One region of the Paenibacillus hamazuiensis genome, then DNA from elsewhere that is predicted to be linked to it. Evidence: riboswitches for the same ligand, from Rfam matches in the RefSeq annotation. Region 1 holds a riboswitch; each other region holds the start of a gene.
The links. A riboswitch is a leader RNA that binds a small molecule or an ion and turns the genes downstream of it on or off. The one in region 1 is predicted to bind cyclic di-GMP.
Positions count from the first base shown of each region.

Region 2: another riboswitch for cyclic di-GMP. It lies ahead of MYS68_RS10775 (thiamine pyrophosphate-dependent dehydrogenase E1 component subunit alpha); the one in region 1 lies ahead of MYS68_RS36625 (fibronectin type III domain-containing protein).
Region 3: another riboswitch for cyclic di-GMP. It lies ahead of MYS68_RS30230 (PilZ domain-containing protein); the one in region 1 lies ahead of MYS68_RS36625 (fibronectin type III domain-containing protein).

Region 1 is NZ_JALRMO010000001.1:8,324,966-8,328,244, reverse strand. It holds gene MYS68_RS36625 (fibronectin type III domain-containing protein) at 1-1,886, opposite strand, end outside; cyclic di-GMP riboswitch class I at 1,942-2,064, opposite strand; gene MYS68_RS36620 (hypothetical protein) at 2,325-2,552, shown strand; gene sufB (Fe-S cluster assembly protein SufB) at 2,734-3,279, opposite strand, start outside.
Region 2 is NZ_JALRMO010000001.1:2,441,250-2,444,528, reverse strand. It holds gene MYS68_RS10780 (MFS transporter) at 1-249, opposite strand, end outside; gene MYS68_RS10775 (thiamine pyrophosphate-dependent dehydrogenase E1 component subunit alpha) at 349-1,353, opposite strand; cyclic di-GMP riboswitch class I at 1,485-1,577, opposite strand; gene MYS68_RS10770 (S-layer homology domain-containing protein) at 1,904-3,279, opposite strand, start outside.
Region 3 is NZ_JALRMO010000001.1:6,897,293-6,900,571, forward strand. It holds gene MYS68_RS30210 (response regulator transcription factor) at 1-37, shown strand, start outside; tRNA gene MYS68_RS30215 (tRNA-Pro) at 143-216, opposite strand; tRNA gene MYS68_RS30220 (tRNA-Arg) at 246-322, opposite strand; gene tadA (tRNA adenosine(34) deaminase TadA) at 408-935, opposite strand; cyclic di-GMP riboswitch class I at 1,128-1,219, shown strand; gene MYS68_RS30230 (PilZ domain-containing protein) at 1,328-2,041, shown strand; gene ychF (redox-regulated ATPase YchF) at 2,194-3,279, shown strand, end outside.

The DNA of each region.
Region 1 (3,279 bases):
GCTTCGACGTCATATCCGGTCGCCCCGATCACGGCATCCCATGACAGCGTGATGCTCCGGCTCGTATTAACCGCCTGCACGTTGGTCGGAATTTCCGTCAAAACCACTTTGGTGATCATGGCGCTCCAATCGCTTGCTCCGGTTGCGCTTTTCGCCCTCACCCGGTATGTATGCTGCGTATTCGGCATGAGACCGCTATGAACGTAGGTCGTGGACGTTCCGTTGTCGATCGTGAACCCGTCCGCTTCGACGTCGTAGCCCGTCGCCCCGGCAACGGGATCCCAGGTCACCGTAATCGTCATGTCCGATTCGACTGCCCGAACGTTCGCCGGAACGGAAACCTTCGTTTCCGCCTGCAGCGGATCGCTCCAATCGCCGGCTACCTCCGGCACCCGGGCCCGAACCCGGTATGTATGTCTGGAACCCGGGGCCAAATTATTTTGCGTGAAGGTGGTCCCCGATCCGCTGCTTACTATCGATCCGTCAGCCTCGACCTCATAGGAGGCAGCTCCCGTTACAGCGTCCCAAGCAAGCGAAACGGATGTACTGGAGGCCGAAGCGATGCGGAAGTTCCCCGGTATCTCCGGCACGAAAGGCGGATTGAGCTGGCTCTTGGGCACAATCTCTTTGGTCTGGCTGCTGCTGGACCAGAGCAGTGTCGCTGCGCTGACGCCGTGTTCCTCCACATATTCCATCTTGATATCGTAAGTCTGGTTGGATTTAAGAGAAATATTTGCGCTTTCATGTACCCTGCCGTTGGCGTCCCACCGATCGATCAGAAGCTGTCCGTTCACCCACAAGCGAACCCCGCCGTGCGACTCGGTGTACAACGTATACAACTCGGAATACCGCGGCTGCAGCTTCCCGCTCCACCTTACCGTGAACGTACCGTTATCCAGTCCGGCTGCGGTCAGCTCGTCATCCCATTGAAAATCGATCGTATCGTCCAGCCGCCTCAGCTTCAAATCCGTAAAACCGGTGCCGCTGAAATATTCGGCGCGTACCCCGCGGCCTTGGCCCGATGCGGCCAAGGCGGAGAACATGGCGGAAGTCGTCACGGTCAGCGGCAAACTCTTGGCGGAAAAATTTCCGGCCGCATCGAAGGCTGCAATTTCATATTTATACGACGCAGCAGGAGAAAGCCCGGTATCCGTATAAGACACGCTGCCGGTCACCGTCGCGATTTCTGCGCCGTCTCTGTACACCTTATAACCTGCAACCGCATTGTCATCCGCTGAACTGTCCCATTTGACCGTAAGTCCGGTTGCCGACACATTTTCAGATGTTATATTTTGGGGGATACTGGGCGGATTCGTATCGGCCGGATTTTTCCCGACGATCTCGATGAAATTAAGCGCCGTCATCCCGTCGTCCAGGCTGCCGTGATCGACCGTCAGTTTTCCGTCGCTTACCTGAATCGTCTTCGTCTGCTGCAAATGCAAGCCGCCGCCGAGAACCGCTCCGCTCCAGATGCCGACGCCCTCTACGTTCACCGTATTCGTGCTGCCGTAAACGGCATCGCCCACGCTGACCGTGACGTCGTAGCTCCCGTTCTCCAGCGCTATTTCCCATACCCCGCCACGATGCGGCCAGACGGAAGAATCGAGCATCGCATCTTGATATGTACTACTGCGGACAGTAACATCCGTATGATCTATATTCCATCCGTAAGTGAACCCGTTTCTTGAACCGTACACTTGTCCATAATCGGCAATATCCCCGGCAGGAACCTGGGAGGCCGGCGGTTGAAAATGGATTTTAACCCGGACAGGCTGGCTTTGCGCCGATGCTTTCGCGTCAAACAGACCGAGCCCGGACTCCATGAAATATTGCACCAACAACATGAATACCAGCAATCCCGAAATCGTCTTCAAGCACTTTCTCATAAAATTCCTCCGATTGTAAATTTCACCTTCAGTTAGACGCAAAAATGCCAAGTACATTGGCAACCTGGCAACCGTAGCGACAGCAGCACCGAAACAAAACATTTCGTTAACAGAGCTGTACGCCTTAGGCCCATGGCTTTGCGCCCCCGCCTTTCGGACGGGTTTGCCTTTTTCATTTACTTGGCATGTAGGTCATTGGTTCTGTGATGTCGTTCAAAGGTAATGGAATTATTCTGCAAAATCCGTCAAAATCCTCTCAGCGTTCACACAATTTTGCAAAATTAGTCATAAAGAACCACAAATCTTTGGATATGTCTAACTTTGTCGATTTATAGCAAATGATTGGGCGCATATTCATGGTCCACCCTCGCCACATGATGAATAGCATGTGACTGTGGCATCTGCCTAACTTATATTACACAAAGGAAGGTTGAGGTAATGCTCGATATCGATTTAAGAAATTTTGTTCTGGGGACCGTCTCTCCGGTCGTTCAATACGGACTGTATGAAGCTCAGCATACATCGGTTCCACACTCCATGTACGAGATTTCCGCAATCTCTTATTTGATGGGGAGCGGCTTTGATTTTTACACTGCTCGGTGTATTGTGGAATCCTGGGAGGTAAACGAGTCGTTTCCGCCTTATCAGATGACGATGGTGTATTAAAGGAGAATCGGGTGGCAGTAGTAAAGGCCCGGAGGATTTGCAAATTGGAGAAAAAAGCCCGAACGGCTGAAACACGCGAGCGTTCCAGCCGTTCGGGCACGTTTTTGGTTGTTAAGGCAAGGATCGAACAATATCGGTTCGCTCCTTCGCCCATCGGTCTATCCCGCCGCTTTGCGGAATTTTAACCGATGGACCCTTCCATTTCAAACTTAATCAATCTATTCATCTCAACCGCATATTCCATCGGCAGCTCCTTCGTGAACGGCTCGATGAAGCCCATGACGATCATCTGAGTCGCTTCGGCTTCGGTTAAGCCGCGGCTCATCAGATAGAACAGCTGGTCCTCGGACACCTTGGATACGGTAGCTTCGTGCTCCAGCGTGATGTTGTCGTTCATGATCTCGTTGTACGGGATCGTATCCGACGTCGACTGGTTGTCGAGAATGAGCGTATCGCATTTGATGTTCGCTTTGGAGCCCTGCGAGTTGCGTCCGAACGATGCCAGACCGCGGTATGTTACTTTACCGCCGTGCTTGCTGATCGACTTGGAAATGATTGTCGACGTCGTGTCCGGAGCCAGGTGCGTCATCTTAGCGCCTGCATCCTGGTGCTGGCCTTTGCCGGCTACGGCGATGGACAATACCATGCCTTTCGCGCCGCGGCCTTTGAGAACGACGGCCGGGTATTTCATCGTCAGTTTGGAACCGATGTTGCCGTCAACCCATTC
Region 2 (3,279 bases), 5.9 Mb from region 1:
GGGCCGGGGATGAGCATCCGCCAATTTCCCGACCATCGGTTGTAGCAGCGAAGCGGTCATACTCATGCAAAAGGCGATCAGCCCGATCTGCTTATACGTCAAATGCAGCGACTCTTTCAAAATCGGAAAAAGCGCCGAAACGGTCGACTGCATCGTGTCATTCAATAAATGCACGATACTGATGGCGATCAGAATCGGGAAAGCGGTCGGCGCTACAGCAGGTACCGATTTCGATTGAATGATAGACATAAATTCACCCCTCTCCACAGGAATTCTACATTGTCAGCAGAACAAAATTTAGACAATTCGTTCAACTCCTTCCTTCAATGACGGACATATTCCGTCCTCCTATTCTGCATAAACATGGTCCAGGGTGCTTTCTGGGATAGGATTTGGGGCATGTTCGGCATAATCCAAGGCCTCATCGACTTCTTTCACGATTTGGTCAAGCATTTTGTTCTCAGTTCGTTCATCCAGTAATCCGATTTCCTTCAGATAATACTTAAAGATGATAAGTGAATCTTGCTTCTTGATCTCTTCCACTTCTTCACAAGAATGATAAGTCCGATCGTCGTCTTCGCTTGTATGAGGAGCCAAACGGTGATGGACTGCCTCGATTAGCGTTGGTCCTTCGCCGCATCTGGCTCTGTCGACCGCATTTTTCGTAACCTTGTATACTTCCAGGGGATCATTTCCGTTCACACGGAATACGGGAAATCCATACCCTGTCACCCTATCGGCGATACTTTCACTTGTCACTTGCTTCGAATAAGGATGTGAAATGGCATTTTTGTTATTCTCGCAGAAGAAAATGACCGGCAGCTTGTGCATACCTGCAAAGTTGACTACCTCGTGAAATTCACCTTGATTGCAAGCCCCCTCTCCTAAAGCGGTTAATGCAACGAAATTTTCACCCTGCAAACGCCCTGTTAATGCCATACGAGCAGCGTACGGGGCGACGACATTGGAGGTTGTAAGCTTATGATATTTTCTGCTGCCGTAACTTCCGGGCATTTGCCTGCCGCCACTATTCGGATCACCGGCCCTTGCGAACGCTTCCAACAATAATTCCCTGGCTGTCATTCCGAAAACAATGGCCATCCCCATATCCCGATAATAAGGACACAAATAATCTTTCCTGCTATCCAGCGCATACGCAGCTCCAACCTGTGCCGCTTCATGGCCCTGGCACGATACTGGAAATTGGATTTTTCCCGCCCGATGAAGAAGCCACATCTGCTCGTCGACTTTTCGCGCTAACATCATATCACGGTACATGTAAAGAACCTGCTGATCTGATAAACCCAGTGAACGATGTCGACTCGCAATCTCCAGGCTTACATCATTTCTCATCATGACTGAGTCCTCCTCCCCATTAATAAACCCCAATGCTTCGGTCTACCGAAGGAAACGCTTTTTGGGAATGCCAAATAACCTCCTATCTTATCGGAATAAATATGAATAAGACGGAGGTTTCCGTCGTATTCGGCAACTGGCTGGCATCATGGAATATTTGTTCCACCTTAGCCCCTGTAGCTTTGCGTCCCCGTTTTTCAACTGGTTTGCCATTGTCGTACGGTTTATTTAATTGTCGATTTCTACATTTTAGCACTACATCTAAAATCTACTCTTTTCTTTCGTGAAAATCGATAGGCACTAAGACCTGAAATAATTAATGGATAATTTATTTAATTCGCCAGATTACGACAACTTTATTTCTCAGAGCATGACTGAAAAGTTGGTGCTGAGTGTGTATGAGCCTCCCCATAAAGTCACTTAAAATATAAAGTTGTAAACAGTTATGCTGTCTTTCAACCCTAAAAATAAAAACATCTGCCCAACATATTCGTGGACAGATGTCATGATTAGAATTCGACATGTAATTTATTCGAAGAATTACGTTTTACTTACTACTTGGGAATCTTTCTACCACTGCTTTTACATTGTTGACGATTTCAGCTGCATCCGTTTGGGACAATTCATCCTTTGGTTTAAACAGGTTTTCATCAGATAATTTAACGATTCCCAAAGAAGCCGCTAATTGAACGTAACTCTTATTCGAACTATCCACTTTATCCAAATCTTTGATGTCGATTACTACCGGCTTAATCATAGGCAGCTTTCCACTCGACTTGAGCGTTTGAACGAGCAAGCTTACGAACGATTCGCGAGTCATTATCGCATTTGGATCAACTTTAATTGCAATATCTGAGCCAGCAAGATCGAGAGCTTTCGAAATCAATTGCGCCCCTTCCCCGTAAGAAACGGCAACGGATGGCTTCTGATGAGCCTTAAGATATTCGGAAGCTTTCCCGATAATTTCGGTGGCGACAGTTCGTGTTAATTCGCCTTTCGGATTTATTGTTCCTTCGTCGGAAAGATTAATGAAGCCTAACACGATGGCCAATTGAACGGATCCCGAATATTCGACGTCGATTTGGTCATTATCCTTGATGTCAATCGGTTGAATGTTAATCATCGGCAGTTTCCCGCTTGTTTTGAGCGTTTGCATGAGCAGGTTAATAAACGACTCGCGGGTCATTTTCGCATCAGGATCGATTTTTATTTGGATGTCGGTGCCATCTTTGCCCAGCAGCTCCGCAATGAGTTTCACTCCTTGGGAGGCAGTCATGATCTCCGACGCGGAATTGTTGGAATGAGCTTTCAAATACTGAATGGCATTGAAGATTTCTTCAGCTGCTTGTTCGCGGGTCATAATTTGTTTCGGATTGAATGTACCGTCTGCATTCAACTTGACAATGCCATAGGAAAGGGCTCTCTGGATGGAGCCCGAATACTCTTCGCTCACTTGGTCTTTGTCTTTCATGTCGACTAAGACCGGCTTAATCATCGGTAAATGACCTATTCTCTCTATTGCCCGAATGAGTTGATGTGTGAATTCTTCTTTATTTTTCGATTGGTTGGGATCGAGGGATTTCGGCAAGTCGAGATTGTGGACGGCGGCCGTTATGAATGAGGCTGCATACCAGGCCTTATCGTCCGCATTTGTGAAATAGTCTGTTGCTTTCAGTTCTTTCTCGAATCTTACCGCATCAAGGTTCAATCCGAGTGTGGATACAAAGAGTTGAACGCTTTGAGCTTCAGTAAGGGGCGCATTTGGCGCGAACAGACCTGGTGCAACTCCTGAGATAATACCGCTTTGTTGAAGAGAGATGATTTTATCTTTTGCTGCAACATTGGTTAAGTCGGTGAAATCCGTAGACGAAGCGGCGAAGCTGTGCCCAACAAAAGCAAGCGACATGACGGCTGTAGCAACTG
Region 3 (3,279 bases), 1.4 Mb from region 1:
CCCTCAGGAATACCGGACCGCTAAAGCGCAGTCGTAGAGGCTGAATGTATCCATACAGATGTAAAGCAAAATAAAAAATACAAATTTTATTAAAATAAAAAAATCGCGGTCATATGACCGCGATTGCTTGTCTTGAAAAGTATCGAGACGACAGGATTTGAACCTGCGACCTCTTGGTCCCGAACCAAGCGCTCTACCAAGCTGAGCCACGTCTCGAAGATTTGAAAAGCATATAGCGAGCTGCATGGCGCGCCCGATACGATTCGAACGTACGACCTGCAGTTTAGGAAACTGTCGCTCTATCCTGCTGAGCTACGGGCGCGCAGCGAAATTAATAATATCACATCATAAAGAGATTGTAAAGATCTTTTATGGGCGTTGGCACCATTTACATGCCGTCTGCGGAATCACGGGATGTTCTTCCCGCGAAGCCGGCGAAAAAATTGCGTCAGCATGGAGCTGCATTCTTCCTGCAAAATCCCGCTTATGACTTCCGTACGATGGTTGAACCTTTCCTCCTGCAGCAAATTCATAAGCGTTCCTGCGCAGCCGGCCTTCGGGTCCGGAGTTCCGTAAATCACTTGACTGATTCGGGATTGCACGATCGCGCCGGCACACATCGGGCAAGGCTCAAGCGTAACGTACAGCCTGCAATCCGTCAGCCGCCAGGCCTTAAGGTATTCGCTGGCTTCGCGAATCGCCAGCAGCTCTGCATGGGCAAGTGGGTCCGCGGCGGTTTCCCGCAAATTATGGCCGCGCCCGATGATTTGATCGTTCCAAACGATAACCGCGCCTATGGGCACCTCTTGTTTTTCTTCCGCCAAACGAGCTTCCTTTATAGCTTCCCTCATGTACATTTCATGTGTATGTATCTGCAAAACGGCACCTCTGGACGCATAGTGGATACGAAACGAACATGCATTCGTTGTTAACATGTTGTGGATAACCCTGTGGATAAACGGCGGATTATTCACATTTTATTGTAGGGGATTGTGGGTAGAATCTCAAGCAACGAAACTGTATCCGGTCATTATGAAAACAATGTAAATTGTTTGAAAACCTATTGAAAACGGATTTTTTTCTCGATATACTGAGTCTATATTCATAGGAACAATTACCTATATAGATACCGATAATAGCAAACTTGCCGAAAGGCAAGGACGCAAAGTCAAAGGGTCTAAGGTTCCAATTGAGGAGCGATGACAGCCTGGCTGCCGGGTTAACGTGTGCTGTATGCTCGTACTGTACATGAGGCGGTGCAAAGCTGTCTTCGGCGATTCCGGAGGCGGCTTTTTTCCTATATCGATAAGGAAGGGTGGTTTTGGTAATGAGGTCGATGCCTGCGTTCAGAAAAAAAGCCCAATTTGAGTTTGCCCCGGAAAAATATCAAAGTCCGGCTGGAATTTTGCTGAACAGCCGAACGGTGGTAGAGAAAAACGATTATGTGTCCACAGGAGTATTGTCGTACGCCGAAGGCGATATTCTTGAAGTTGAACTGAACAACTATAACGTATTCGAGCTTGGGGACAGCGTCAAATTAACCGTTTATTCGCCGGGCGGAATTTACATGTTCGGTTCGACCGTCGTTGCCAAAGACCATGGAGCCTTAATGTTCATCAATCCGCCGAGCAATCAGAAACGTTTTGCCGAAAAAAGGGACCATCCCCGCGTTCCGGTATCGCAGGAAGGCCGCATCCGCTCGCTGATTTCTCCCGAGCCGTCCGCTGGCGGTCTACATGAAGACATTATGCTGAATATTGAGAATATCAGTGTAAGCGGTCTTGGATTTACGGTGGGGCACGAGGTGCAATTGGACCCGCAGATGCGAATTGAAATCGAGATGGACCTCGGAATGCCGATTCCGTGCATTGCCGAAATTATCCGCAAGGAACCGTCTCAGGGCGGTGTTTATTATGGCGCCAAATACGTCGAATTAAGCGGGGACAAAGCGAATTCGCTCAGGGCATTTGTGCTGAAAAAGCAGGTGGAGACGCATTTCAGCAAGAAAAAGGAAGCTCAGGCCAAACGTATGTTCAAGTAACTTATTTGCAAGCTCCGCATACCGTTGATTCGGGTGGCGGGGCTTTTTTAACGCACCTGGAAAGGAAATGGATAGATTTATTGTGAAAAGAGAAGAGCAAATGTATAATAGTTGTGTTTGACGTTATTGAAACTTGAGGAGTTGTTAAATATATGGGGCTTTCATGTGGTATTGTCGGACTTCCCAACGTGGGCAAATCGACGTTGTTTAATGCGATTACGCAGGCGGGGGCGGAGTCGGCCAACTATCCTTTCTGTACGATAGATCCGAACGTAGGCGTCGTTGAGGTGCCGGACGAGCGGCTGCAAAAGCTGGCCGACATCGTCACGCCGAACCGCATCGTGCCGACGGCGTTCGAGTTTGTAGATATTGCCGGGCTCGTGAAGGGCGCAAGCAAGGGCGAGGGGCTTGGCAACAAATTTCTCGCGCACATCCGCGAGGTGGACGCCATCGTGCATGTGGTGCGGTGCTTCCAGGATGAGAATATCACGCACGTCTCCGGCAAGGTCGATCCGATCAGCGATATCGAGACGATCAATCTGGAGCTGATTTTGGCGGATATCGAATCCGTTGAAAAGCGTATTGAGCGTTCGCGGAAAAATATGAAGGGCGGCGACAAAAAATACGCTCAGGAAGTGGAATGTCTGGACCGTATCAAAGAGGCGCTCTATAACGACAAGCCGGCGCGCAGCGTCGAGTTGGACGACGAAGAGAAGCTGCTCCTCCGCGATCTGCATCTGATCACGATGAAGCCGGTGCTGTATGCGGCGAACGTCAGCGAAGCGGAAGTGGCGAATGCGGACGGTAATCCGTATGTGCAGAAGGTGCGCGAATACGCGGCGCAGGAAGGCGCCGAGGTCGTTCCGATCAGCGCCAAGGTGGAGGCGGAAATCGCCGAGCTGGAAGGCGAAGACAAGGAGATGTTCCTGGAGGAGCTCGGCATTCAGGAATCCGGCCTCAACCGGCTCATCCGCGCGGCATACAAGCTGCTCGGATTGTACACGTATTTTACGGCCGGAGTACAGGAAGTGCGCGCTTGGACGATCCGCAAAGGCATGAAAGCTCCTCAGGCGGCAGGCGTCATCCATACCGATTTCGAACGCGGCTTTATCCGTGCGGAAGTGGTCGGCTACGAGGATCTGGTCGGAAGCGGTTCGATGAACGCGGCCAAAGAAAAAGGTTTGCTCCGTCTGGAAGGCAAGGAATACGTCGTGCAGGACGGAGATGTCATGCACTTC